One region of the Providencia lanzhouensis genome, then DNA from elsewhere that is predicted to be linked to it. Evidence: predicted binding sites of a transcription regulator. Region 1 holds the regulator's gene; each other region holds the start of a gene.
What was found. Region 1 encodes PurR, which represses purine synthesis genes. Its sites were predicted from a motif close to CANGCAAACGTTTGCNTG; they were not measured.
Positions count from the first base shown of each region.

Region 1 (7,608 bases):
GATCACAGCTTTGTTATGAATGCGGCAGAACGCTCTGGGTTAAAACGTAACCCATTTCATCCCTTCGCAACCTTTGATACCGCCGCACTGAGTGGATTAGTTTTTGGACAAACCATTCTTGCAAAAGCTTGTGTCACCGCAGGTATTCCATTTGATGGCAAGCAAGCCCACGGTGCCCTATACGATACTAACCGTACCGCGCTATTATTTTGCGAGTTAGTCAATAAATGGAAAAAATTAGGTGGATGGCCACTACCTAGTGAGCCTCAATAACCTCGCCCCCTAAAAACAAAAAAACCGTATTAGTTTTAGGCTAATACGGTTTTCATCAATATAAGCATTAAAGCCTATTCAACCATTTAATTACTCAGTGATGGTTTCATCTGCTGGACGGTATTTGTCTGCAGTTTCTTTGATCAGAGCTTGTAATTCGCCGCGTTGGAACATCTCAACGATAATGTCACAACCGCCAACTAACTCACCACCAACCCATAACTGTGGGAATGTTGGCCAATTAGCATATTTTGGTAGCTCTGCACGAATATCTGGGTTTTGTAAAATATCAACGTAAGCAAAACGCTCACCGCAAGAAGACAGAGCTTGAACAGCTTGAGCAGAAAAACCGCAGCTAGGCAGTTTTGGAGAGCCTTTCATGTATAATAAGATTGGATTTTCTTTAACTTGGCGCTCAATTTTTTCGATAGTTGTCATTTTATATCCTAAAACGTGGGTGCTGATTTTGCAGTCACTGAGCCACTTTGAATCATTTGCAAGGCAACTCATTAGACAGAACACATTGACCGGTGTAATCGCCGGCATAGTCAAAACATCGCAAATTGTTCCGTGATTGTTTCATACAATATGCCAGTTTTATAAGGTGAATACTATAGCACTCCTATTTGCTGTACTCAAAAGGTGAAAAGCAAATAGCAACGTTTTCTTTTTACTATAAAAAATTCACTCTGGGTGTTTTTGCCGTGTAATCATGAGAGTTATTTGTTAATATATTAGCAAATTAATAACACTTGATGTATTTCCCTGCTCTTCAATGACAATAACGACACGCAGTGGAATAATTATTATGCAACTTACTAACAATTAAGGCATAAATAGCATCATGGAACAGGTTTTTTCTTACTGTAACCTGTATTCTGTTATGATAAATCATGACTTACAATGCGGCGCAATAGCTCACCACGGCTCGACGTCACTACACTAGAAGTAGATTAATTAATAGAAGTACATTTAATTTCGCTCATTTTACGAGCAAACACCCTAAACACTGAATAAAAGCAATCAAGGAGTACGCAATGTCTTTTGAATTACCAGCTCTACCTTATGCTAAAGATGCTTTAGAACCTCATATCTCTGCTGAAACCTTAGAATACCACTACGGTAAGCACCACAACACTTATGTTGTTAACCTGAATAACCTGATCAAAGGCACTAAATTTGAAGGTCTGTCTTTAGAAGAAATCATTAAAACTTCTGAAGCTGGCGTATTCAATAACGCGGCTCAAGTTTGGAACCACACTTTCTACTGGCACTGCTTGGCTCCAAATGCAGGTGGCGAGCCAACCGGTAAAGTTGCAGAAGCTATCAACAAAGCATTCGGTTCATTTGCTCAGTTCAAAGAGCAATTCACTGATGCCGCAGTTAAAAACTTCGGTGCAGGTTGGACTTGGTTAGTGAAGAAAGCAGATGGCAGCCTGGCTATCGTTAACACGTCTAACGCGGCAACACCAATTTCTGGTGACGATAAGCCAGTTCTGACTGTTGATATCTGGGAACACGCATACTACATCGACTACCGTAACGCACGTCCAAAATACTTAGAAAACTTCTGGGCGTTAGTTAACTGGAAATTTGTTGAAGAAAATCTGGCTTAATTTTAGTTCAGATCTAAAATGACTAAGGGCGAGTATAATACTCGCCCTTAATTATTTCTCATCCTTAGTAGATAGGATGGAAATGAAATCAGAAAATGTGCACAGCAAACAAAATAATTACAGCTAAAGAGCCAAACGCAGCTAGCAATCCATATTTAAAATCTGTATCCATGAGACCCTCTCATATAAAGAAATTGAATTATCAAATAACCATAAAATAAAAAGGTTATTTCAGTATACATGCACAAAAACGTAAAACCAGTGTCTATATCACATGTTATAACATCAATTATTTCTTTCGTTTTTGCGCTAGATCAGACAAAATCGACAACAAATCGCTAAATTATTGCCAGCAAAGGTACTATGCATCAATATGCAGGTAATTATTTAACTAGAATTATTTTAGAGACCAAGTTTTGGTTAGGAGTTTTTTCTTCTCATGGCAACAATTAAAGATGTGGCGAAACGTGCGGGCGTCTCTACCACAACCGTCTCCCATGTTATCAACAAGACGCGTTTTGTCGCTGATGATACAAAAACAGCCGTTTGGGCCGCCATCAAAGAGCTCAATTATTCTCCGAGTGCGGTTGCGCGTAGTTTAAAAGTCAACCACACCAAATCAATTGGTCTGTTGGCAACATCAAGTGAAGCCCCCTATTTCGCAGAAGTGATCGAGTCTGTCGAGAATAGTTGCTATGAGAAAGGCTATACTCTAATTTTATGTAACTCTCACAATAACTTAGGTAAGCAAAAAGCGTACTTGCAAATGTTGGCACAAAAACGTGTCGATGGGCTACTTGTGATGTGTTCAGAATACCCTGACACCTTGATAGGTATGTTGGAAGATTACCGAAATATCCCAATGGTCGTCATGGACTGGGGTACCTCTCGCGGGGATTTCACTGACAGTATTATTGATAACTCTTTCCACGGTGGTTACTTAGCGGGTCGTTACCTTATTGACCGTGGTCACCGTGAAATTGGCGTGATCCCTGGCTCTCTCGAAAGAAATACAGGTATTGGGCGTTTAACCGGCTTCAAAAAAGCCATGGAAGAAGGCAAAGTCACATTAAAAGATGAATGGATTGTTCAAGGGGATTTCGAGCCAGAATCAGGCTATAAAGCGATGATGCAGATCCTCAGTAACAAGCACCGCCCAACGGCAGTCTTCTGTGGTGGAGACATCATGGCGATGGGGGCAATCTGTGCGGCTGACGAGATGGGATTACGTGTCCCTCAAGATATTTCCATTATTGGTTATGATAACGTGCGTAATGCACGCTATTTCACGCCTGCATTAACCACAATTCACCAGCCAAAAGAGCGTTTAGGTCAAATGGCGTTTGCGATGTTGCTCGATCGTATTGTGAATAAACGCGAAGATGCGCAAACGATTGAAGTTCATCCGCGTTTAGTTGAGCGCCGTTCCGTGGCTGACGGTCCATTTATTGATTATCGCCGCTAAGTCTACCTCAGCACATTAGCTCGCAAACCACTCCGCGTTGAGCGTTTCGCTATCACCAAGATAGTCAAGAAGCCATCTCAACGCTGGAGATGTATCATTCTCAACCCACGTTAAGCAGCAAGGGCTTTCAGGAAACGGCTGTGCTAATTTCAGCTCAACAAGCTTACCTTCTGCACACAATGGCGCTGCACGGTGCTCAGGAACCATTCCCACACACAGGCCATTTTCCAAACACGCTAAACCACTTTCCCAGTAAGGCACAACTAAGCGACGTTGGTTATCCAGCGCCCAAGTATCTCTTTTCGGTAAGCTTCTTGAGGTATCTTCTAAGCACAAACTTGGATATTCACGCATTTGATCATCTGTCAGTTTGCCCTGAATTTTTGCTAATGGGTGATCGGGGCTCGCAACACAACGCCATGACATAAAGCCCATATCACGGAAGCTATAGCGCTCTCCAATTGGTGAAGCACGGGTCGCTCCAATCGCAACATCCACACGTCCATCGGCTAAAGCATCCCAAACTCCATTAAACACTTCAGGGTGGATATACAGTTCAATATCAGGGAAATGACGATAAAAATCCAAAATCAGCTGTTCCGTACGCTGCGGTTTTACGATGCAATCAACAGCAATACTGAACTGTCCGCGCCATCCATTGGCGACTTGTTGGCATTGATGTCGAGTATCAATCATTTTTTTGATAACACTTCGACTTTCTTTAATAAAGATAGCCCCGGCTTCCGTCAATACCACATCACGGTGACGACGTTCGAATAGCGGAACTGCTAACCATTCTTCGACTTGTTTTACTGTGTAGCTGATCGCTGAAGGGACTCGATGCAGCTCATCCGCAGCACCACTAAAGCTTCCCGTTCGAGCAACTGCGTCTATGACTTCAAGTGCATGAGCTGACCACATTTTCTTTCCTTTCAAATTATTTGATAGCAGAGTCCAAATATTACCGTTTCACAACGTAAAAAAATAGCCTATACAATAAGATAACTATCAACATTATTTTAAATATAGATTAAGCAAAAACTATGACAAATACTGCGACAAAAAACTCCTCTGGATTTTTGATTTATCTTGCTGGCCTAAGCATGCTGGGGTTTTTAGCCATCGATATGTATCTGCCTGCCTTTGGTTCAATGCAAACAACCTTAAATACGACTGAAGGCGCTATCAGCGCATCATTAAGTATCTTTCTAGCGGGCTTCGCGTTTGCCCAGCTATTATGGGGACCCCTTTCAGATAAATTAGGACGCAAACCTATTCTCATTGTTGGGCTTTCGCTGTTCATTATTAGCTGCCTAGCAATGATTTGGGTCACCGATGCCACTCAGTTATTAATCCTTCGATTCTTGCAGGCCGTTGGCGTTTGTTCTGCTGCGGTTTTATGGCAGGCCCTCGTTATCGACCGCTATAACGAAGCTGATACCCAAAAAGTATTTGCCTCTATTATGCCTTTAGTGGCGCTTTCTCCTGCATTAGCGCCACTTTTAGGTGCCTGGGTGCTTGAACACAAAAACTGGGAATTTATCTTCATCGTGCTGATGATGGTGGGCGTTTTACTCCTGCTACCGACTTTGATGCTAAAAAAAGTGGCACCGAAAGTCATCGCAGAAGAAAACCAGCCACAAACCAAAGTTTCCTTTGCTACCTTGCTAAGCTCCCCTGTTTTCAGTGGTAACGTACTTGTGTACGCAGCATGTAGCGCTGGCTTTTTTGCATGGCTAACGGGTTCGCCGTTTATTCTACGCAATATGGGCTTTAACCCTGCGGATATCGGCCTGAGTTATATTCCTCAAACACTGGCATTTATTGTCGGGGGATACGGCTGCCGCTTCGTATTAGCTAAAGTTCGCGCTGAAACGTTGTTCCCAATCTTGCTAGCGGGTTATGCCGTTAGTATGATTATTCTCTTTGTGATGGCGATTTATACGCAGCCAACATTAACCATGATTTTGGTTCCATTTTGCTTTATGGCAGCAATGAACGGAGCATCATACCCAATTGCAGTCGCCAAAGCCCTCAATACGTTCCCATCTGCTAGTGGTAAGGCTGCTGCACTACAAAATGCGTTACAGTTAGGGTTATGTTTCTTAGCCAGTTTATTAGTGTCTGCTCTTACATTTGACCCTTTACTCGCTACAACTGGTGTGATGGCATTTACTGTAATCCCAATGATTATAGGCTATTTCATGCAGCGTTGTGCCAGCAAATCCAATAATGCGATTAAGCACACTGAATATCAGCATGACTAATCGTTAGTTAACGTTATTTTTTGGCATCATAAAAATCAGTTCCGTTACTATTATTAATAACGGAACTGATTTTTAATAAAACGTTATTTGGTTAATATATCGTTTATAGAGTTAATTTTTTCCCTATAACACGCTATTATTAGCATATTCAATTATGACGTTTTGAAGAGCCATGCTGAAACAGTATTATCCTCCTGATGAATTAAAAGAATTTGTTAGTTCAGTTTTGATTATCAAGAAATTTACTGATGCTATTAAGATCTTCCCAGGCACAGGTGCTGAAATATGGGTTTCGACTGAAAATATCAGTATGTCGACTCACGAACATACATCCGTCAATCCATTTCAGTTAATCATCCCCAGAGTCAATATATTTACGGCTATCCCGAATAATGCCAGCGTGATGGTTCTACGTATTCGCCACGATGCCCTACGTTTTTTACTTCCCCAACGCACGTTAAATTATACGGATATCCCTACTCCGCTTAGCCAAGTTTGGAGTGATAACTGGTTTAAAGCATTGGCCAATTCTTCTTTTAAAGAGTTGAATTCGTGTTTTTATGTCACTAAAGCAACAAAAAAAAACCATTTTATTGACCAAGTTATCGATTCCCTTTATCGCAATCCAAATAAAAAAATTACCGAAATTGCCGATGATATTGGCTACAGCGCACGCTTAGTTCAAAAAGAGTTTTTAAAAGAATTTGGGATCACGCCAAAACGGTACCAGATCAATTGTCGCTTAGAGCAAGTGATGAAAACCATGGTAAAGGAACAAGATACTTATCGTTGGTTTGAAACGGGTTATTATGATCAATCCCACTTTTATCGCGATTTTAAGCGTTACTTTACCATGACACCATCGGCGTTTTTAAAGTCAAATTATTCGCTTTTTTACAATACAAAAACAAAGTCTCCATTAAGATAGTTCTGAGTACATAAGGAGAATGGTATGAGTATTGTTGTATATGCCCAAATCACTACCGAAAAAAAGGACGGGTATTTAACGAAGAAAATCGTTAGCGAAATTGCCAAACGCAGCCGGATGGAAAAAGGATGTTTGCAGTATGACCTGATGGCAAAAGAAAATGGCTACATTGTGTTTGAAGAGTGGGAAAATGCACAAGCATTAGAAATGTATCAAAAAAGCGCTCATTTCAAACAACTTGTTGACGCGATTGAACGTGACAATGCCATTTTTTCGGTCAATTTTAGTGAGAAGTAATAGAATATTCCGGTGAATTTATTACCTACCGATTCAACAGATTATAGCTCTGCATAGAGCTATAATCTTATCAGGTCAAAACTAGATTGACGATTTTTCGCTATCTACTGAGTCATCACTCTCTTGTTTCTGCTTCAATAACATTTCTTGTTCTTTCTGATGCAAAACACGCTCAACAGTATCAACAATAGCTTGAGTTTGTGGGTCAATCTCAATGTTGACTTTATGACCCAGTCGTTTGCTACCTAGTGTTGTTCTCGCCAACGTTTCTGGGATCAAATGCACGCAGAAACGGTTGTTGATAACATCTCCGACCGTTAAGCTGATTCCATCAATCGCCACAAATCCCTTATGCAAGATATACCTCATCAAGGCTTTATCATAAATAGATAGCCAAACTTGATGATTATCTTCAGAGGTGAAAATCTTACTAATTTCTGCGGTGGTTACAATATGACCCGAAACCACATGTCCGCCAATTTCATCACCATATTTCGCAGCACGTTCAATATTAACCACATCCCCTTCTTTTAAGTCACCTAAATTAGTGAGGCGCAATGTCTCTTTGATTAAATCAAAGCTAACGTACTCCCCCTCAATTTTAGTCACCGTTAAACAGCAACCGTTATGCGCAACGGATGCACCGGTTTCTAAACCCACTAATAATTCCGGTGTGAATTTCATGACATGAGTACGGAAATTAGCTCTTTCCGTGATTGAGATAATTGGAGCGGTTCCTTGAACAATGCCTGTAAACATAAT
Region 1 is NZ_CP174123.1:1,753,141-1,760,748, reverse strand. It holds gene rnt (ribonuclease T) at 1-273, shown strand, start outside; gene ACIH2S_RS08280 (Grx4 family monothiol glutaredoxin) at 364-711, opposite strand; gene sodB (superoxide dismutase [Fe]) at 1,311-1,889, shown strand; gene ACIH2S_RS08270 (YnhF family membrane protein) at 1,978-2,061, opposite strand; gene purR (HTH-type transcriptional repressor PurR) at 2,329-3,354, shown strand; gene punR (DNA-binding transcriptional activator PunR) at 3,370-4,275, opposite strand; gene punC (purine nucleoside transporter PunC) at 4,398-5,621, shown strand; gene ACIH2S_RS08250 (helix-turn-helix transcriptional regulator) at 5,794-6,549, shown strand; gene ACIH2S_RS08245 (putative quinol monooxygenase) at 6,574-6,846, shown strand; gene ACIH2S_RS08240 (riboflavin synthase subunit alpha) at 6,928-7,605, opposite strand.

Region 2 (7,608 bases), 950 kb from region 1:
AGTGTGTGAGGTTTCAACAAGAACGATACGAATATTTTCTAGCATGGTTTATACGTTGTCATGAAAAATTAATCGCAAGAGTCTAACACAAAATTGCTTATTGTGACGAACATCTATATACTTTGCGTCTCTTGATTTTCGTTCTTTAACATCCCAGTGGAAAATACCCATGCATCCGATGCTTAACATCGCCATACGTGCTGCACGTAAGGCTGGTAATTACATAGCTAAAAACTATGAAGATCCTCAGAACGTAACAGTAACCCAAAAGGGTGCTAACGATTTCGTCACTAACGTTGACCGTGACGCTGAACAAATCATCGTTGATATTATTCGTAAATCTTACCCAGACCACACTATCATCACTGAAGAAAGTGGTGAGTTATTAGGTAAAGATGATGATATTCAATGGGTAATTGATCCACTGGATGGCACCACCAACTTCACAAAACGTTTCCCTCACTTCTCAGTTTCTATCGCTGTGCGCGTAAAAGGTCGTACAGAGGTTGCTGCTGTCTATGACCCAATGCGTAACGAATTATTTACTGCAGTACGTGGTCAAGGCGCTCAAATGAACGGCTACCGTTTACGTATGGCTGAGAAGCGCGACCTTGAAGGCGCAGTTGTCGCAACAGGCTTCCCATTCAAACATAAGCAACACGCTTCTATCTACATGAACATCATGGGCAAAATGTTTGACCAATGTGCAGATTTCCGTCGCACAGGTTCAGCAGCTCTGGATTTATGTTACGTGGCGGCAGGTCGTGTAGATGCATACTTTGAAATCGGTTTAAAACCATGGGATTTCTTAGGCGGTGAACTGATCATGCGTGAAGCTGGCGGGATCATGACTGACTTCGTAGGTGGTCATAACTATTTAGCATCGGGTAACTTAGTCGCAGGCAGCCCACGCGTTGTTCGCGATATTCTGGCTGCAATGAAAGATGAATTATCTGAAGCATTAAAACGTTAATTTAACCCTCGTTAAATTTGCTAAAAAGGGCGCTAGTGAAAACTAAGCGCCCTTTTTATTATTGCGTTGCGACAACTTCAACCTAAGACTGAGCCGTCACTTTTGGTCGAATAAACAGCGCAGGCACAGCCAAGAGCGCCATCAAATAGAACACAACGCCATGTTGTTCAGGCATACGTTCATAAATATAACCGACCATAATCGTGATCACCGCAAGCCCTCCCCCAGTCGCTAATGCAGAATAAGCGCCTTGTAGCGGAATGATTTCATTTTCTTTACGCGCACTAATAAAGCGCATTGCCGCTAAGTGGCAAACGGTGAAGGTTCCGCTATGTAAGATTTGAACAATAATTAAAACTGGTAATGCGGTAAATGCCCCCATCATTCCCCAACGGACAATCCCACAAACAGCGGATAATAAGAGTAAATTACGTGCGCTCCAACGTCGGAATAATCGATGGCTCAGCATAAAGACAATCACTTCTGCCACCACACCCAGTGACCATAAATTACCGATCACTAAATCGGAATAACCCGCTTCTTTCCAGAACAGTGAAGCAAATCCATAATACGCAGCATGAGCACCTTGCAATAACGTTACACAAATTAAAAACAACAGCACGTTTTTATCGGCAATCAGCTGTTTGAAGGAGACCTTATTTGCGCCATCTATTTTTGCCACACCTGCGGGCATAATTGCTGGTTTTAGCATCGCCCCCAGTAATAAAGCGGCGCAGCTTACCACCAACGCTACCATGATAGAGGTATGTCCCCACACGCCAGCGAAATAGCCCATCGACGATGAGCCAATAATAAAGGCGATGGAGCCCCAAACACGGATTTTGCCATAATCAAAAGTAAACTGTTTTTGCCATGTTCCTGCCAGTGAATCCCCTAATGGCACCATAGGCGCAAAAAAGAGGTTAAACCCTATCATGACAAACATCAGCCACGCCCAATGGGAGCCGAACGAAAATCCAATGGAGAAAATAAGGGAAAGCGCCGCCAGTAATCGTAATGCATTAATCAGCTTGGAAGGCTCTTTGACTTGGGGGGTGATAAACATAGCACCGAGAAAACGCGCCGCAAGCCCGATACCTAACAACAGCCCTATCATTTCTGCATCTATTCCCTCACCTTGTAGCCACACTGACCAAAATGGTAAGAAAATACTGTAGGCAAAAAAGTAGGTAAAATAATCAATCGCTAGCCAACGCGTTGATGGAATAACCATCACTCCTCCCTTATTTTCATATCACCCTCTCGATGAAGGGGTTTACAACTGACAACAAAAAACCCGCTTTTACAAAGTGTAGAAGCGGGTTTATCGTGCTAATTCAGCTTACTTTATGGGCATATCGCCATTATGCATAAACTGGGTATTTTTTGCAGATAGCTAATACTTTCTGTTTAACAGCTTCAATGGTCGCTTCGTCATTGAGGTTATCCAGAATATCACACATCCAGCCAGCTAGCTCGCGTGCATCTGCTTCATTGAAGCCACGACGTGTAATTGCAGGAGAACCGATACGTACACCAGAAGTCACAAATGGGCTCTTCGGATCATTAGGTACGCTGTTTTTGTTTACAGTAATATTTGCGCGACCCAGTGCAGCGTCAGCGTCTTTACCTGTGATATCTTTGTCAACTAAGTCAACCAAGAACAGGTGGTTTTCAGTACCGCCAGATACCACTTTAAAGCCACGTTTTTGGAAAACTTCCACCATTGCTTTCGCATTTTTAGCGACTTGCTGCTGGTAAGTTTTGAACGCAGGTTCCATCGCTTCTTTCAGTGCTACCGCTTTACCTGCGATAACGTGCATCAGAGGACCACCTTGCGAACCTGGGAATACCGCAGAGTTCAAACGCTTGTACAGGTCTTCGTCGCCGCCTTTAGCTAAAATCAGACCACCACGTGGACCCGCTAATGTTTTATGCGTAGTTGTAGTAACTACGTGAGCATGTGGAACTGGGTTAGGATAAACACCCGCTGCTACTAGACCCGCAACGTGAGCCATATCAACGAACAGGTAAGCACCGATGCTGTCTGCGATTTCACGCATTTTAGCCCAATCAACCACACCAGAATATGCGGAGAAGCCGCCGATGATCATTTTAGGTTGATGTTTTTTCGCTTGAGCCGCGATATCGTCGTAATCGATTTTACCGCTTTCATCGATACCGTAAGGAACGATGTTATACAGTTTACCGGAGAAGTTTACTGGGGAACCGTGAGTTAAGTGACCGCCGTGTGCAAGGTTCATACCTAATACTGTGTCACCTGGTTGCAGCAGCGCCATATAGACGGCAGCGTTAGCTTGTGAACCTGAGTGTGGCTGTACGTTTGCGTAGTCAGCACCAAATAACTCTTTTGCGCGGTCGATAGCTAATTGTTCAACCACATCAACGAATTCACAACCACCATAATAACGTTTAGTTGGATAACCTTCCGCATACTTATTGGTCAGCTGAGAGCCTTGAGCCTGCATAACTCGTGGGCTGGTATAGTTTTCAGAAGCAATTAATTCAATGTGTTCTTCTTGACGTTGTACTTCTTTTTCCATTGCTTCCCACAGTTGTGGGTCGTAATCTGCAATATTCATTTCACGCTTTAACATTCGCTTCTCCTGCCTCAGCAATTCAATAAGGTAACAATCAATTCAACTTAATGACTGACAGTGTAAACTCTTTTTCGTCGTTGAGATAGCCCCTAAGAAAAAATATACGCAAACGATTGCATTAATTTTTTTGCTTTCAGATACCTTTAAACAACACAAAATATAATAGCGCACATTTCAATAATACCGAGACGAATATCTAACTTTGCTAGCTACTTCTAATTTTGCGGTGAATTCCCCCACTTTTTGATGCGTTAATTATTTACATTTCCCGCTAAATACTATAAGTTGCATACAAAATACATGTTTATAGATTTATAATATTATGAAAATAATTCAGGAGTACCTGTATGCTTGATCAACAAACTATCGCCACAATTAAATCCACCATCCCTGCCATCGCAGCAACTGGCCCTAAATTAACCGCTCACTTTTATGACAGAATGTTCAAACAACATCCTGAGCTAAAAGGTATTTTCAATATGAGAAATCAAACGAATGGCGATCAGCGTGAAGCCCTATTCAACGCTATTTGTGCCTATGCCATCCATATTGAAACCCCTGAAGCATTAATTGGTGCAGTGGAGAAAATTGCGCAAAAACACGCCAGCTTAAATATCAAACCAGAACATTATCCAATTGTCGGGGAAAACCTGCTTGCTGCGATTGATGAGCTACTGAGCCCGGGTCAGGAAGTATTGGACGCATGGGGAAGAGCTTATGGCGTACTGGCGGATATTTTCATTAACCGTGAAAGCGCGATTTACCATGAAAATGCGGAAAAATCTGGCGGATGGGAAGGTTTACGTGAATTTAAAGTCACTAAAAAACAGCCTCAAAGTGCCGTTATCACCAGTTTTGAACTCACTCCAATAGATGGTAAAGCGGTGGCGGATTATCGTCCAGGGCAATATATTACTGTGTATCTGAATGAAAATAGTTTTGAAAATCAAGAGATTCGCCAGTATTCACTCACTACTGCGCCAAATGGGAAAACCTACCGTATTGCGGTGAAACGTGAAGAGCAAGGCATCGTTTCAGGCTTCTTACATCAAAATCTCAATGAGGGTGATATTGTTCGTTTAGCGCCACCTTGCGGTGACTTTTACCTTGATGTAGAACCGAAAACGCCAGTGACTTTAATCTCTGCTGGCGTCGGTTTAACACCAATGCTCAGCATGCTTAACCACCTCACTATGCACCAACATCAAGCACCTGTGAATTGGTTGCACGCCGCTGAAAATGGGGATGTACACGCTTTTAATCAAGAAGTTAGCCAGTTGATGTCACAGCATACCCAAGGTCATTCAGCGGTCTGGTTTAATCAACCAGCACCACAAGATCAACAGGGTAAAGATTACCAATACCGTGGATTACTGGATTTAACGCAAGTCAAAGAGAAAGTGCTTCAGCCAAATATGCAATTCTATTTCTGTGGACCAGTTGGCTTTATGCAGCATGTTGGAAAACAGCTAATTGAAATGGGTGTCACTGCCGATAATATTCATTATGAGTGTTTTGGTCCTCATAAAGTATTACCATTAAATTAATCGCAGTTATTCATTATAGTGAATTGTTTTTAAAGATTTAGTTTATATAAATTTTTAATTTTTGCGGTAACGGATTCGCATATAAATATATTATCATCCCATGTAAGATATATTTATCCCGTTACCGCATTTTTCATTCTAGTTAACTTGCTAGCCCAAAAGCTAACCGCCAACTAGAACAAAATTAAATCGCTTCTTCGTCCTGCTCACCTGTACGAATACGAATGACGCGAGCAACATCATACACAAAGATTTTTCCATCACCGATTTTGCCGGTTTGCGCCGTTTGCATAATGGTTTCTACACAGCTTTCTACAATATCGTCCGGCACAACGATTTCAATTTTTACCTTTGGTAAAAAATCCACCATATATTCTGCACCGCGATACAGTTCAGTGTGACCTTTTTGGCGACCAAAACCTTTAACTTCAGTCACCGTCATACCGGTGATCCCCACTTCGGCTAACGCTTCGCGCACATCATCAAGTTTGAATGGCTTTATAATTGCATCAATTTTTTTCATTTTCAGTTCCTGTTATGACCAGTTTTTGCGGCCAAAACCTGAGGTAATCGGATAACGACGATCTTTACCGAAATTACGCATTGTGATCCGCGGTCCAACAGGAGCCTGACGGCGTTTATATTCGTTAATATCGACAAGACGCACAACTTTGCGAACAATTTCTCTATCAAATCCGAGCTTGATAAGGTCAGCCACAGATAAATCTTTTTCTACATAACCGTCTAAGATGGCATCTAACACATCGTATGGCGGTAAACTATCTTGGTCTAATTGCCCTGGAGCCAGCTCCGCTGAAGGTGGTCTATCAATCACGCGCTGCGGAATTGCTGGCGATATTGTATTACGATATTTAGCCAGTTCAAAGACCAGCGTTTTTGGCACATCTTTCAGGACATCAAAGCCCCCTGCCATATCGCCATACAACGTTGAATACCCAACTGCAGATTCACTTTTATTGCTAGTCGTCAGCACTAAACGGCGGCGCTTATTGGACATCGCCATTAAGATCACGGCGCGACAACGGGCTTGTAAATTCTCTTCCGTGGTATCCGGTTGAGTCCCTTCAAACATCGGCTGCAATTGTGCCATAAAGGCATCAAACATCGGTTCGATGGAAACGATATCAAACTCAACACCCAGTAATTCCGCCTGCTCTTTAGCATCATGAATGCTCATTTCAGAAGTGTAACGGAACGGCATCATGACCGCTTGAACGCGATCTTTACCGATAGCATCCGCCGCAATCGCCACAGTTAATCCTGAATCTATCCCGCCAGATAATCCTAAAATCGCGCCATTAAAGCCATTTTTGTTGATGTAATCGCGGGTTGCTAGAACTAATGCTTGATACACCTGCGCGATTTGAGACGCTTCAGGTTGCTTCGGCTGCTCAGTCACTAGTTTTACATCTTCAAATGTAACTGTTGCCACTTGCTCTGCAAATTCAGCCATTTGGTAGACTTGCTTGCCTTTATTTGCCAGCACTTTCGAGCCGCCATCAAACACGAGCTCGTCCTGTCCACCCACTTGGTTAAGATAAACAATCGGCAAACCGGTACGCTGAGCATGTTCCACCAGCAAGTCACTGCGAATGTGTTCTTTATTTAAATCATATGGTGAGGCATTGATGGTAAGCACCAATTCAGCCCCCGCCCCTTTCACCGCATCAATCGGCTCGTCATACCAAATATCTTCGCAAATCAGTAAACCGAGCTGATAACCTTTGAATTCCACCACGCAGGTTTTTTCCGCCGCAGTGAAATAACGAGGCTCATCAAAAACACCGTAATTAGGTAGTTCTTGCTTAAAGTAACGGGCTAATAGCTTGCCTTGGTAGAAAAATGATAATGCGTTATAAATTTCATTCTCTTCGTACCACGGATGACCCACGATAATCCCGCATTGGCCGCTAGCTTGTTGTAAACGTTTTAATTGTGTGGTGCATCGCTCTTCAAAATCGTGGCGGAAGAGTAAATCTTCAGGGGAGTACCCTGTTAGAGCCAACTCAGAAAACATGACGATATCAGTATGTTCAGCCTGTTCTTCAACAGTTTGCAACATACGATCGCAGTTGCCTTCGATGTCGCCAACCAGCCAGTTAAGTTGTGCCAGTGAGATATTAAGCTTACGGCTCATAACGTGTTTGTTCTCCCTTAATCCTTTAGGCTAAAAAGGTTTTATTCTTTAAAATCATTCGCTTCTAAATCGTGACGCCCAAGTAATTTATAAAACTCGGTACGGTTGCGTCCCGCCATGCGCGCAGCTTGGGTCACGTTGCCTTTGGTCATCTGCAATAGCTTACGCAGATAATTTAATTCGAATTGGTTACGCGCCTCAACAAAAGTCGGTAGCGCCGTATTTTCTCCTTCCAGCGCTTGGCTAACGAGAGCTTCGCTGATCACTGGAGAGGTCGTCAATGCGACACACTGCTCAATCACGTTCACC
Region 2 is NZ_CP174123.1:2,699,085-2,706,692, forward strand. It holds gene trmJ (tRNA (cytosine(32)/uridine(32)-2'-O)-methyltransferase TrmJ) at 1-45, opposite strand, end outside; gene suhB (inositol-1-monophosphatase) at 170-973, shown strand; gene ACIH2S_RS12790 (3-phenylpropionate MFS transporter) at 1,056-2,207, opposite strand; gene glyA (serine hydroxymethyltransferase) at 2,338-3,591, opposite strand; gene hmpA (NO-inducible flavohemoprotein) at 3,942-5,141, shown strand; gene glnB (nitrogen regulatory protein P-II) at 5,326-5,664, opposite strand; gene ACIH2S_RS12810 (NAD+ synthase) at 5,677-7,299, opposite strand; gene glrR (two-component system response regulator GlrR) at 7,341-7,608, opposite strand, start outside.
Region 2: the regulator PurR is predicted to act here: its motif matches at 3,697-3,714, upstream of glyA (serine hydroxymethyltransferase).

Region 3 (7,608 bases), 1.3 Mb from region 1:
TCGCCTGCTTGGTTGAGCTTGGTACCTGCGTGGAACACTTTGCTATCAGCGGCTTCTGACGTTGGTAGACCCGAAATTACATCGCCATTGCGATAATCACCTGGATATCCCCCTGCCGCAATCACGACGCCGAGCGCTGGACGTTCATCCCAAAGAGAATCTTTACCTGCGAGTTCGCCTTTAGCACCCGCTAAACACAGAGCGACTAAATCAGATTGTAAGCGCATCATAATTGGCTGAGTTTCTGGATCGCCAAAACGGCAGTTAAATTCGATGACTTTCGGGTTACCCGCTTTATCAATCATCAAACCTGCATATAAGAAACCTTGATAACGGTTCCCTTCTTGATCCATCCCTTTAACGGTTGGATAAATGACTTGCTCCATGACACGTTGATGAACCGTATCTGTCACCACTGGCGCAGGTGAATATGCACCCATACCGCCAGTGTTTAACCCAGTATCACCATCGCCAACACGTTTATGATCTTGGCTAGTTGCCATCGGAATGACATTCTCACCATCCACCATGACGATGAAACTCGCTTCTTCGCCATCAAGGAACTCTTCGATAACGATACGATGACCGGCATCACCGAATGCATTGCCAGCCAGCATATCATGGACGGCATCTTTGGCTTCTTGCAGCGTCATTGCCACAATCACGCCTTTACCAGCAGCCAAACCATCAGCCTTGATAACGATAGGTGCGCCAACTTTATCTAAATAAGCCAAAGCAGGCTCAATTTCAGTAAAGTTTTCATAAGCTGCGGTCGGAATCTTGTGACGCGCTAAGAAATCTTTGGTGAACGCTTTCGAGCCTTCTAACTGCGCAGCACCTTGAGTTGGTCCAAAAATGGTTAAACCAGCTTGTTTGAATGCATCGACCACACCGATAACTAATGGTGCTTCTGGACCTACGATGGTTAGACCGATTTGTTTGTCTTTGGCAAATTGCAGTAAGCCATCAATGTCAGTTGCTGAGATATCGACATTTTCCAGTGCAGCTTCCAGTGCAGTACCCGCGTTACCCGGCGCAACATACACTTTATCTGCTAATGGAGATTGTGCGGCTTTCCATGCTAAAGCGTGCTCGCGACCGCCACCACCAATAATCAGTATATTCATAGAAACCCCTAGCAATTAGTGACGGAAGTGACGCATGTTAGTAAAGATCATTGCGATGCCATGTTCATTGGCAGCGGCAATCACTTCATCATCACGAATAGATCCACCTGGTTGAATAACGCAAGTAACGCCTACAGAGGCTGCGGCATCGATACCATCGCGGAATGGGAAGAATGCATCGGATGCCATTGCGCAACCAGCAACTTCTAAACCTTCATCGGCAGCTTTGATCCCTGCAATCTTAGCAGAGTACACGCGGCTCATTTGTCCTGCACCAATACCGATAGTCATGTCGTTCTTCGAATAAACAATCGCATTTGATTTCACGAATTTCGCCACTTTCCAGCAGAACAGCGCATCTTTTAACTCACGTTCCGTAGGTTGGCGTGTGGTTACGACGCGTAAATCTTCCGCTTCGACCATACCTAAGTCACGATCTTGAACCAGTAAACCGCCATTCACGCGTTTGAAATCTAAACCTGCAACAGGTTTACTCCACTCACCACATACCAGAACACGCACGTTTTGCTTGGTAGATAAAGAAGGTAACGCGTCTTCAGCAATAGAAGGGGCAATGATCACTTCAACAAATTGGCGTTCAATGATGGCTTCTGCGGTGGCTTTATCTAATTGACGGTTAAAAGCAATAATGCCGCCGAATGCAGAGGTTGGGTCAGTCTTGAATGCTTTATCATAAGCGGCATGGATATTGTCACCAATGGCAACACCACAAGGGTTAGCATGCTTAACAATAACACAAGCTGGCTCATCAAAGGATTTTACACATTCCAGAGCTGCATCGGTGTCTGCGATATTATTATAAGAAAGCGCTTTACCTTGAATTTGGTTCGCAGTGGCAATCGACGCTTCTTTTGGATTTTCTTCTATATAGAAAGCCGCATCTTGATGGCTGTTTTCGCCATAGCGCATATCTTGCTTCTTAATGAAGTTTAAATTCAGGGTACGAGGAAAACGACCTGATGGCTGAGTAGTATCACCATGATATGGGGCAACCAGTTCGCCAAAGTAGTTGGCAATCATGCTGTCATAAGCTGCTGTGTGCTCGAACGCTTTAATAGCTAAGTCAAAGCGTGTTGACCAATTCAGCGAATTTTTGTGGTTATCCATCTCTTCGATGATTTTGTCATAGTCATTACTGTTAACCACGATAGCCACATCTTTATGGTTCTTCGCTGCGGAGCGAACCATGGTTGGACCGCCAATATCAATATTCTCAACGGCGTCTTCTAATGTGCAATTTGGTTTTGCGACGGTTTGAGCAAATGGATAAAGGTTCACAACCACCATATCAATAGGTGCAATGTCATGCTGCTGCATGATGGCATCATCTTTACCGCGACGACCTAAGATCCCACCGTGAACTTTCGGGTGCAGAGTCTTAACGCGACCATCCATCATTTCAGGAAAACCTGTGTAATCTGAAACTTCAGTGACCTTAAGGCCTTGCTCTGCTAGTAATTTAGCGGTTCCACCGGTAGAAAGCAGTTCAACACCACGGTGAGAAAGCGCCTTAGCGAATTCAACAACCCCTGTTTTATCAGACACACTAAGCAGGGCACGGCGAATAGGACGAAGCTGTTGCATGAGATAGATCCCTTGGATTTGGATAAAGAAGCAATATCTATATATAAGTCACTAACAATTTCAGAGCATCAAAATAAAATCAATGCCGAATTTTCGCGCTAATTGTAGCGCAAACGTTTGCGTAATGCGCGAACTATTTTCACTATTTTTTCAGTCTGTGGATAAATCTGTGTGTAAGTAGGTATAAATAGGGGTTTTGCTGTGGAATGCAGCAGTTGAACTAAAAACCGTAAAAAATCTTAAAAAAAGGGTTGCAGGATTTCTGCGACTCCCTATAATGCGCATCCACTGACCGGGAACAAGCCAACGCAAAGCGCGATGGACACTGAACCGGCAGCGAGAGAATCTGAAAAGATTAAGTAAAAAAATACTTGACTCTCAATGAGGAAAGCGTAATATACGCCACCTCGCGACAACGACCTAAGTTGATAAAAACTGAGTCGAATTTCTCAAGAAATGTCGCACCGCTCTTTAACAATTTATCAGACAATCTGTGTGGGCACTCACAGGACACTATCAAAAAATATTTGATTTTAAGTCTTGAAGAGTGACTAACACGTTAATTCATATATATGAACTAATAGGTAATTTGGTTTCTTCGGAAATCAAACGACAGTAACATTCTTTGAGCATCAAGCTTTTTAATTGAAGAGTTTGATCATGGCTCAGATTGAACGCTGGCGGCAGGCCTAACACATGCAAGTCGAGCGGTAACAGGGGAAGCTTGCTTCTCGCTGACGAGCGGCGGACGGGTGAGTAATGTATGGGGATCTGCCCGATAGAGGGGGATAACTACTGGAAACGGTAGCTAATACCGCATAATCTCTCAGGAGCAAAGCAGGGGAACTTCGGTCCTTGCGCTATCGGATGAACCCATATGGGATTAGCTAGTTGGTGAGGTAATGGCTCACCAAGGCGACGATCCCTAGCTGGTCTGAGAGGATGATCAGCCACACTGGGACTGAGACACGGCCCAGACTCCTACGGGAGGCAGCAGTGGGGAATATTGCACAATGGGCGCAAGCCTGATGCAGCCATGCCGCGTGTATGAAGAAGGCCTTAGGGTTGTAAAGTACTTTCAGTTGGGAGGAAGGCGTTGATGCTAATATCATCAGCGATTGACGTTACCAACAGAAGAAGCACCGGCTAACTCCGTGCCAGCAGCCGCGGTAATACGGAGGGTGCAAGCGTTAATCGGAATTACTGGGCGTAAAGCGCACGCAGGCGGTTGATTAAGTTAGATGTGAAATCCCCGGGCTTAACCTGGGAATGGCATCTAAGACTGGTCAGCTAGAGTCTTGTAGAGGGGGGTAGAATTCCATGTGTAGCGGTGAAATGCGTAGAGATGTGGAGGAATACCGGTGGCGAAGGCGGCCCCCTGGACAAAGACTGACGCTCAGGTGCGAAAGCGTGGGGAGCAAACAGGATTAGATACCCTGGTAGTCCACGCTGTAAACGATGTCGATTTGGAGGTTGTTCCCTAGAGGAGTGGCTTCCGGAGCTAACGCGTTAAATCGACCGCCTGGGGAGTACGGCCGCAAGGTTAAAACTCAAATGAATTGACGGGGGCCCGCACAAGCGGTGGAGCATGTGGTTTAATTCGATGCAACGCGAAGAACCTTACCTACTCTTGACATCCAGAGAATTTAGCAGAGATGCTTTAGTGCCTTCGGGAACTCTGAGACAGGTGCTGCATGGCTGTCGTCAGCTCGTGTTGTGAAATGTTGGGTTAAGTCCCGCAACGAGCGCAACCCTTATCCTTTGTTGCCAGCGATTCGGTCGGGAACTCAAAGGAGACTGCCGGTGATAAACCGGAGGAAGGTGGGGATGACGTCAAGTCATCATGGCCCTTACGAGTAGGGCTACACACGTGCTACAATGGCGTATACAAAGAGAAGCGACCTCGCGAGAGCAAGCGGAACTCATAAAGTACGTCGTAGTCCGGATTGGAGTCTGCAACTCGACTCCATGAAGTCGGAATCGCTAGTAATCGTAGATCAGAATGCTACGGTGAATACGTTCCCGGGCCTTGTACACACCGCCCGTCACACCATGGGAGTGGGTTGCAAAAGAAGTAGGTAGCTTAACCTTCGGGAGGGCGCTTACCACTTTGTGATTCATGACTGGGGTGAAGTCGTAACAAGGTAACCGTAGGGGAACCTGCGGTTGGATCACCTCCTTACCATTGAAGTGTTTTTGTGAAGTGCTCACACAGATTGTCTGATAGAAAGTAGAGCAAAAAGCGCGTCTGCGAAGCTGACTGTAGTGTCCCCTTCGTCTAGAGGCCTAGGACACCGCCCTTTCACGGCGGTAACAGGGGTTCGAATCCCCTAGGGGACGCCAATTGCGCGGAGAATGAGTGAAAGACGTTCCCCACAAATAATGATTAAGCCAATTACGTTGTAGTTGGTTTAACAATTATGCTCTTTAACAATCTGGAACAAGCTGAAAATTGAAAACAACGCACATTGTTTATCGCTTAAACAATGTGAGAGTCTCTCAAAAATCTCAACTTGAAGATGTTCTCTGTTACGATGGTAAATCGTAATGAGCGAGCAGTCAGCCATTCAAGGCGGACAGCGCACAGCAAGCGCAGCATACATTAGTATGTGAGCATTGCGAGCACTGCCCAACACAGAATGGATGCACGCGCAGCCATTACTTATCAGAATGACACGAAAAGACACCTTCGGGTTGTGAGGTTAAGCGACTAAGCGTACACGGTGGATGCCTAGGCAATCAGAGGCGATGAAGGACGTGCTAATCTGCGATAAGCGTCGGTAAGGTGATATGAACCGTTACAACCGACGATTTCCGAATGGGGAAACCCAGTGCAATTCGTTGCACTATCGTTTGATGAATACATAGTCAAACGAAGCGAACCGAGGGAACTGAAACATCTCAGTACCTCGAGGAAAAGAAATCAACCGAGATTCCCCTAGTAGCGGCGAGCGAACGGGGAGCAGCCCAGAGTCTTAATCAGCATTAGCATCAGGAGAACGGTCTGGAAAGGCCGGCAGTAAAGGGTGATAGCCCCGTATCCGAAGGTGTTGGTGTTGTGAACTCGACGAGTAGGGCGGGACACGTGTTATCCTGTCTGAATATGGGGGGACCATCCTCCAAGGCTAAATACTCCTGATTGACCGATAGTGAACCAGTACCGTGAGGGAAAGGCGAAAAGAACCCCGGCGAGGGGAGTGAAATAGAACCTGAAACCGTGTACGTACAAGCAGTGGGAGCACCTTTATGGTGTGACTGCGTACCTTTTGTATAATGGGTCAGCGACTTATATTCTGTAGCAAGGTTAACCGTATAGGGGAGCCGTAGGGAAACCGAGTCTTAACTGGGCGAATGAGTTGCAGGGTATAGACCCGAAACCCGGTGATCTAGCCATGGGCAGGTTGAAGGTTGGGTAACACTAACTGGAGGACCGAACCGACTAATGTTGAAAAATTAGCGGATGACTTGTGGCTGGGGGTGAAAGGCCAATCAAACCGGGAGATAGCTGGTTCTCCCCGAAAGCTATTTAGGTAGCGCCTCGTGAACTCATCTTCGGGGGTAGAGCACTGTTTCGACTAGGGGGTCATCCCGACTTACCAACTCGATGCAAACTACGAATACCGAAGAATGTTATCACGGGAGACACACGGCGGGTGCTAACGTTCGTCGTGAAGAGGGAAACAACCCAGACCGCCAGCTAAGGTCCCAAAGTCATAGTTAAGTGGGAAACGAAGTGGGAAGGCTCAGACAGCCAGGATGTTGGCTTAGAAGCAGCCATCATTTAAAGAAAGCGTAATAGCTCACTGGTCGAGTCGGCCTGCGCGGAAGATGTAACGGGGCTAAACTATGCACCGAAGCTGCGGCAGCGATATGTAAATATTGTTGGGTAGGGGAGCGTTCTGTAAGCCTGTGAAGGTGACCTGTGAGGGTTGCTGGAGGTATCAGAAGTGCGAATGCTGACATAAGTAACGATAATGCGGGTGAAAAACCCGCACGCCGGAAGACCAAGGGTTCCTGTCCAACGTTAATCGGGGCAGGGTGAGTCGACCCCTAAGGCGAGGCAGAAATGCGTAGTCGATGGGAAACGGGTTAATATTCCCGTACTGGTGATAATTGCGATGGGGGGACGGAGAAGGTTAGGCTGGCCGGGCGACGGTTGTCCCGGTTTAAGGATGTAGGCAGGTGAATTAGGCAAATCCGGTTCACTATATGCTGAGGTCTGATGACGAGTCACTACGGTGGCGAAGTAGCTCATACCCCGCTTCCAGGAAAAGCCTCTAAGCTCTAGATTATCATTAATCGTACCCCAAACCGACACAGGTGGTCAGGTAGAGAATACTCAGGCGCTTGAGAGAACTCGGGTGAAGGAACTAGGCAAAATGGTGCCGTAACTTCGGGAGAAGGCACGCTGGCATTAGGTGAAGTGATTTACTCATGGAGCTGAAGCCAGTCGCAGATACCAGCTGGCTGCAACTGTTTATTAAAAACACAGCACTGTGCAAACACGAAAGTGGACGTATACGGTGTGACGCCTGCCCGGTGCTGGAAGGTTAATTGATGGGGTTATCCGTAAGGAGAAGCTCTTGATCGAAGCCCCAGTAAACGGCGGCCGTAACTATAACGGTCCTAAGGTAGCGAAATTCCTTGTCGGGTAAGTTCCGACCTGCACGAATGGCGTAATGATGGCCAGGCTGTCTCCACCCGAGACTCAGTGAAATTGAACTCGCTGTGAAGATGCAGTGTACCCGCGGCAAGACGGAAAGACCCCGTGAACCTTTACTATAGCTTGACACTGAACATTGAGCCTTGATGTGTAGGATAGGTGGGAGGCTTTGAAGCGTGGACGCCAGTCTGCGTGGAGCCAACCTTGAAATAC
Region 3 is NZ_CP174123.1:423,567-431,174, forward strand. It holds gene purD (phosphoribosylamine--glycine ligase) at 1-1,127, opposite strand, end outside; gene purH (bifunctional phosphoribosylaminoimidazolecarboxamide formyltransferase/IMP cyclohydrolase) at 1,143-2,732, opposite strand; rRNA gene ACIH2S_RS01950 (16S ribosomal RNA) at 3,375-4,914, shown strand; tRNA gene ACIH2S_RS01955 (tRNA-Glu) at 5,000-5,075, shown strand; rRNA gene ACIH2S_RS01960 (23S ribosomal RNA) at 5,433-7,608, shown strand, end outside.
Region 3: the regulator PurR is predicted to act here: its motif matches at 2,839-2,856, upstream of purH (bifunctional phosphoribosylaminoimidazolecarboxamide formyltransferase/IMP cyclohydrolase).

Region 4 (7,608 bases), 1.3 Mb from region 1:
GTGTTGGGCCAATGACCGTGGCTACACTGATTCAAAACACGCTACAGGCGTGCGAAGAGTACCACGATATTTAATGTAATTTGGAGTCACAATGGATATTTTTCATCTTGATGGTCATCCCCATATCGAGTTATGCGACCTGCTAAAAATTGAAGGTTGGGCAGAAAGTGGCGCGATGGCAAAATCAATGATTGCTGATGGCTTAGTGCAAGTTGATGGTGTTGTTGAAACACGCAAACGCTGCAAAATTGTCGCAGGCAAAGTCGTTTCTATGGGAAGCGAACAAATCAAGGTACAAGAGTAGTTCTCACTGCATCCTTGATAGAGGTAAGCTGAGCCCTATTCAGCTTACCTTTTGTTACTCAATCAAAAAGCCCACTTACCGATGGTTCTTGTTGGGGATAATGGCACATTTGTGAATTCTTGTAATTGCCGATATTGCGCTTCATTTTGGACCATATTCGGGCTTCCTGTCTCCCGCAATGCTAATACGATATTTTCCATCGATAGTTTATTTCCTGCCTTTCTCCACTGCATGCATGCCGCTAATACCCCTGTTCGACCAATGCCAGCTTTGCAATGAATAACGGGAAGCGGTTTATTTCTTCCTTCTATATCTACTCCTTGATTTTTATAGAGTTCAAATAAGCTACCTTCATTGATGACTCTAATAAGCTGGTTTAATTTAACTAACTCCTCCGTTGTTACCGTTCCCCCATCATTCCAATTAGTCACGTGGATCACAGGGATTGAATGCTTTTTATGACCATTAGAAATCTCCATTTTATATTGGCTAAATTCCAACGGGTTCGCCCCTGTGCTTGTTTTTTTAGGTTCTACTTTATAGTTCTTTTTTTCTTGTTCAAAAGTGACTTCAATGGCGCCATATTTTTGATTACTCATAAAGTAAGGTGGGAGCTTCTCTCCTTGCAAGATAGAATTATCAATCTCTTGTTTTGATGCTAAGACAACTAATATCGGAGTTTTGTTTGCTATAAGCATAGACAAATGATTTTCAATGGCTTGGTCATTATCTTTGGGGTATTGGCAGCGGATGGCTAAATTTTCTCCCCCCACTTGGAGCCGATTGGCAGCTAAGGTGACAAGAGATTTGCAAGAGTTTTGTATTGAAATTTGAGTCTGTTTTGCACTACCAATATTGGGATATCTCTGCCCCCTACTCTCTGTATCGTATTCAATGTTTTTCACCAGTAACTGTGTTTTTTCAGCCAATTTATCGAATGCCGTAGCTTTAGTAGCGACTCCTATATTTAGTTTTAGCTTTAACCTATTTCTTTTGACGGGAGTTGTTTCAGCCAAATGTGGGCTAAGTTCGGAGATATTTTGGATAGACTTAATACGTTCAGGGAGATGGCTTGTATTTGATGATACTGGAAATTCTGTCAATGGCGATACAGTTAGTCGATTAGTGTTTATTGGAAACATATTTATCCTTACCTATGTTTTCATTGTGAGTGAATTCACCGTTTTGGTGACCCAATGTTAAATTCCACTGTCTATATTTCACTGGGTAGTATCGACAACTGTCATCATCCTCGCTTGCAAATTTAGCCACTGCAGCCATAAAAAAACCCACCAAAAATAGATCCTTTTTAGTGGGTTTTATTCTTATTTGTTAAGCTAGTTAAGCTAGTTAAGCTAGTTAAGCTAGTTAAGCTAGTTAAGCTAGTTAAGCTAAATTCTCTAAATTATTCGAATTGTAAGCAAACCGGTATTACGTGAAAAACGATAAAGGACAATATTCTAAATAGTTCGTGTTGTGACTAGGCGGCTAGCAAGGATATCTCGGGGAGCATACATGAGTATGTGACCCGAGTAGCCGAGTGACGCCAACAACGCCACAGCGCGAAATATGGCGAATATTATTTGCGACGCCATGTCGTACCGGCAGACGAATCCTCCAACACAACCCCCATCGCCGCTAACGCATCACGCGCCTGATCCGCCAGAGCCCAATCCTTACTTTGACGCGCATCATTACGCTGTTTAATCAACCCTTCGATTTTCGCGACTTCCGCATCATCTTCGCCTTGTGCTCCAGCTTGCAGGAAAGTTTCAGGATCTTGCTCTAACAGTCCCAGCACTTTTGCCAGTTCACGTAATTGAGCCGCTATGCCGTTCGCTGCATCCATATTTTCAGTTTTCAGGCGGTTTAATTCACGCGCCATATCAAACAACACAGAATAAGCTTCTGGTGTATTGAAGTCGTCATTCATCGCTTCACAGAAACGATTCTTATACTCTTCGCCGCCTGCTGGTACAGCCGATTTATCCGTGCCGCGCAGCGCTGTATATAAGCGTTCTAACGCGGTACGCGCTTGCTTTAAGTTCTCTTCGGTATAGTTCAATTGGCTACGATAGTGACCTGAAAGCAGGAAGTAGCGTACAGTTTCCGCATCGTAGTACTCTAATACATCACGGATGGTAAAGAAGTTGTTGAGAGATTTAGACATTTTTTCTCTATCAACCATCACCATACCGGAATGCATCCAGTAATTAACATAGGGACCATCATGGGCGCAGGTAGATTGCGCAATTTCATTTTCATGATGCGGGAACATTAAGTCAGAGCCGCCGCCATGAATATCAAAATGGTTGCCTAACTCTTTACTGTTCATTGCCGAACATTCGATATGCCAACCTGGGCGACCTAATCCCCACGGAGATTCCCAGCTTGGTTCACCCTCTTTGGACATTTTCCATAAAACGAAGTCCATTGGATTACGTTTTACATCAGCCACTTCAACACGGGCACCCGCTTGAAGTTGGTCTAAGTCTTGGCGAGATAATAAGCCGTAGTTTGGATCAGTTTTGACTTCAAACATCACATCGCCATTATCAGCAACATAAGCATGACCGCGCTCAATCAAGCTTTCAGTTAGCTCAATGATTTCATGAATATGGCGAGTGGCACGCGGTTCGCTGTCTGGACGTAGGATATTTAATGCATCAAAATCTTTATGCATTTCCGCTAACATGCGCGTAGTTAATTCTTCCACGCTTTCATTATTTTCAGCGGCACGTTTAATGATTTTGTCATCAATATCTGTCACGTTACGCACATAATTCAGGTCATAGCCTAAATAGCGTAAATAGCGGCTAATTGCATCGAAAGCCACAAAGGTACGACCGTGACCAATATGACACAAATCGTAAATGGTGATGCCACACACGTACATCCCAATCTTTCCAGCATGGATGGGTTTAAATTCTTCTTTTTGACGACTCAGTGTATTGAAAATCTGCAGCATCTTTTTATTTCCATTTTATTAGTACGTGTATATTTATCATACATCAGATTATCGCGATGTTGAGGATAAAATATCCAGATTCAACCTTACGAAAATAGCACGGTATTGAATCGCGATCACCCGAAGAAAGCAAGGTTAGCGCCTGACTTTATCGCCTGATTTATTAGGTCACTGTTATGGGATAACCTATTTTGCAAACACACTGTCGCTTCAAGTCAGGTTTTATCTGTGATATAAACTTGCTGATCTCAACGCTTTCGCAAGTTAGCGCATAAAAAACAATTATTCAGGATAGCTATTATGGTTACATTTCATACCAATCACGGTGACATCGTTATCAAAACTTTCGCAGACAAAGCACCTGTCACTGTCGAAAACTTTTTAACTTACTGCCGCGAAGGTTTCTACAATAATACCATTTTCCACCGTGTTATTAACGGCTTCATGATCCAAGGCGGTGGTTTTGAGCCAGGCATGAACCAAAAAGACACTAAAGCGCCTATCAAGAACGAAGCTAATAACGGACTGAAAAACAGCCGCGGTACATTAGCAATGGCTCGTACTAACGATCCACACTCAGCAACAGCACAATTCTTTATCAACGTCGCTGACAATGACTTCTTAAACTTCCGTTCAGAGCGCCCAGATGGTTGGGGTTACTGCGTATTTGCTGAAGTAGTTGAAGGTATGGACGTTGTTGACAAAATCAAAGGCGTTTCTACTGGTCGCAGTGGCTTCCACCAAGACGTACCTCGCGAAGATGTTGTGATTGAAAAAGTGACTGTCAGCGAGTAATCCCTGAATTTATGTCCACTTATATCATTGCAGATTTGCATTTAAGTGAAGATGAACCGGCGATCACCGCCGGTTTTCTTACATTTATTGAACAGCAAGCCATCCACGCCGACAGCCTGTATATTCTCGGTGACTTTTTCAATTATTGGATTGGCGACGATGATAATACCCTCTTGCATCAGCAAGTGGCTCAGGCTCTAAAACAGCTGAGTGAACGCGGTATCCCTTGCTATTTCATTCATGGCAATCGCGATTTTTTATTGGGTCAACGTTATGCAAAACAGTGCGGAATGACCATTTTGCCCCAAGAAACCCTACTTGAACTATATGATAAGCGTATTTTAATTATGCACGGTGATACCTTATGCACCGACGATGCTGCTTATCAGAACTACCGTAAAAAGGTCCATACTCCTTGGATCCAACGGGTATTTTTACTGCTACCGCTCTTTATTCGCCGTCGCATCGCACAAAAAATGCGTCACAATAGCCAATATGCCAGCAGTATGAAATCCGAAGCCATTATGGACGTCAATTCCGACGCGGTAGTTGATGCCTTAAACCGCCATCAAGCACAATGGATGATCCACGGACACACGCATCGCCCTGCTATCCACGAGATTAATCTCGGTGGTCAACTTCATTTTCGTGGAGTTTTAGGCGCATGGCACAGCGAAGGCTCAGCCTTTGTGATCAACGAAAACGGCGTTGAGCTTATTTTCTTTCCTTTTTAACATTCCTATCTTGATAAAGACACGCAGATAAATTGTTGGTCGTCAGTATGACTGTTTGCTTATTTTATAATCACGCAAACGTTTTCCTTACCTAATTACCGTGATATGATCGGGGCAATTCACATTCCCACCCTTAGGGTGATATTTTTCAATACAGGGATCACACCAAATGACTGCCCAAGTTCCTGCTCAATCTGCGGCAAAAATCGCCATTGTTATGGGTTCTAAAAGTGATTGGACAACCATGCAGCATGCCGCTGACGTGCTGACCGAACTGCAACTGCCTTTCCATGTTGAGATTGTTTCCGCACATCGCACGCCAGACAAACTATTTTCCTTTGCTGAAAATGCTAAACAAAATGGTTTTGATGTGATTATCGCTGGTGCCGGTGGTGCCGCCCATTTACCTGGAATGTTAGCCGCAAAAACGCTGGTTCCCGTCCTTGGTGTCCCTGTACAGAGCGCTGCATTAAGTGGTGTCGATAGCCTGTATTCTATCGTTCAGATGCCAAAAGGCATTCCTGTTGGCACACTTGCCATTGGGAAAGCGGGCTCAGCTAACGCCGCACTGCTAGCAGCACAAATTTTAGCCAATCATGACAGCGAGCTATTCAATCGCTTATCCACATGGCGTGAAGCACAAACCAACGACGTATTAAATAACCCAGATCCGAGGGAAGCGTAATGAAACCGGTTTGTGTCCTTGGTAACGGTCAATTAGGTCGCATGCTGCGCCAAGCAGGTGAACCGCTGGGCATTTCTGTTTTTCCTGTTGGATTAGATGCAGAGCCTGAAGCCGTTCCTTATCAGCAAAGTGTGATCACCGCTGAAATTGAACGTTGGCCTGAAACCCCATTAACCAAAGAGTTAGCGCGTCATAATGCGTTTATTAACCGTGATATTTTTCCACGTTTAGCTGACCGCTTCCCACAAAAAAGCCTGTTCGACTCATTAAATTTATCGACGGCACCTTGGGCGCGATTAGAATCGCCAGACCAGTGGCCAGAATTGTTCGCCACTCTGGGTGATTTTTTAATCGTCAAGCGTAGAACCGGTGGCTACGACGGTCGTGGTCAATGGCGTGTTCGCCCTGGTGATGAACAAGCACTCCCTGCGGAAATTTACGGTGAATGCATCGTCGAGCAAGGGATCCCATTTGACGCTGAAGTCTCCGTGATTGGAGCCCGTAGCCAATCCGGTGAATCTGTGTTCTACCCAATCACCCATAATCTTCACCAAGAAGGGATTTTACGCACCAGCGTGGCTTTTCCTGATGCAAACTCTGTCCAGCAGCAACAAGCACAGACGATGCTCAGTGCCGTGATGGATGAGTTAGGATATATCGGTGTGATGGCAATGGAGTGTTTTGTGGTTGGCGATAAACTGCTGATCAACGAAATCGCCCCTCGCGTTCATAATAGTGGGCATTGGACTCAAAATGGCGCTTCCATTAGCCAATTTGAGCTTCATTTACGCGCGATTTTAAATTTACCGATGCCGACACCAGAAGTTTTCAGCCCTGCGGTGATGGTCAATTTAATTGGAACTGATATTAACCAAGAATGGTTAAATCTGCCTTTAGTCCACTTACATTGGTATGAGAAAGAAGTGCGCCCTGTACGTAAAGTGGGTCACTTAAATCTGACTCATAGCGATATTCATCAACTCGAAAATACCCTCGATAGTTTGATCCCAATGCTGCCAAATGAGTATAAAAGTGGCATTGAGTGGGCAAAAACAAAATTAGGCTGGTACTCTCGCCAAAAATAGGGAAAATAGCGCTATTCGTGCCCGAGAGTGATATTTCGGGCATTGTGCTATTTTTGCCCTACTTTTATAGTGATTACTTGTGAGTGATGACTAACTCACTAGGGCGCCACTGGAGTGCATATGCCAGAAACACAAGCCTCACCGTTTAGTCCGTTATACCAATGGTCAATTCTTATTCTCCTCGGACTGGTTTATTTCCTTGCTACCGCCACCACATTTACCTCATTAGGCGTAGTATTACCAAGCATGATCGGCGAATTAAAATGGAGTTGGACTGAGGCAGGCTTTGGTTTTACTTTACTCGGTTTAACCTGCGGTTTAGCGAGCTTTCTACCCTCATTGCTGATACGTAAAGTCGGTGTTCGTCTCACGCTACTTTTAGGCATGCTCGTATTCTGTTCTGGCTTTTATAGCCTCTATTCCACCGAAGCTATCAGCACCTATTTCTTAGGTACCGCTTTGATTGGTATTGGATTTACGCTATTAGCGACCGTTCCGGGTACCTATGTACTTTCTCGCCTATTTGAAAAACAATCTCTGGCATTTGGATTGTATTTCACGATTGGCGGATTAGGGGGTGTTGCAGGTCCTTGGATTTACTTCTACGCATCGAATCAATTAGGCTCTTGGCGGATGCACTGGGTATTATGTGCAGTTTATCTTAGCATCGTCACCATCATCACTATCTTGGCATTACGTGAAGGGAAAAAAGAACAAGACCACGCCAAAAAAGTAATGCAAAAACAAATCAGTCATGCGAATAAGCCTATTTATCGTACCGCTGAAGTTTGGACAGTTCGCCGCGCATTACGTACTTGGCAATTCTATTTAATTGCCGCGACTTATACCTCTTTTTTATGGTGCGGTATTACAGTAAACAGTTTTGCAGTGGCGCACATTGAAGAGCGTGGATTTGGTATGACCATCGCGGTTTCTCTGCTAAGTACCATGGCGTTTGTAAATGCATTTTCGCGCTTCTTAGGCGGCGCGGCGGGTGAATGGTTGGAGCCGAAACGTTTACTGATTGGTAGCCTAAT
Region 4 is NZ_CP174123.1:3,062,507-3,070,114, forward strand. It holds gene folD (bifunctional methylenetetrahydrofolate dehydrogenase/methenyltetrahydrofolate cyclohydrolase FolD) at 1-74, shown strand, start outside; gene ybcJ (ribosome-associated protein YbcJ) at 92-304, shown strand; gene ACIH2S_RS14535 (protein-tyrosine phosphatase family protein) at 367-1,446, opposite strand; gene cysS (cysteine--tRNA ligase) at 1,884-3,272, opposite strand; gene ppiB (peptidylprolyl isomerase B) at 3,573-4,067, shown strand; gene lpxH (UDP-2,3-diacylglucosamine diphosphatase) at 4,079-4,801, shown strand; gene purE (5-(carboxyamino)imidazole ribonucleotide mutase) at 4,971-5,486, shown strand; gene purK (5-(carboxyamino)imidazole ribonucleotide synthase) at 5,486-6,571, shown strand; gene ACIH2S_RS14565 (CynX/NimT family MFS transporter) at 6,692-7,608, shown strand, end outside.
Region 4: the regulator PurR is predicted to act here: its motif matches at 4,873-4,890, upstream of purE (5-(carboxyamino)imidazole ribonucleotide mutase).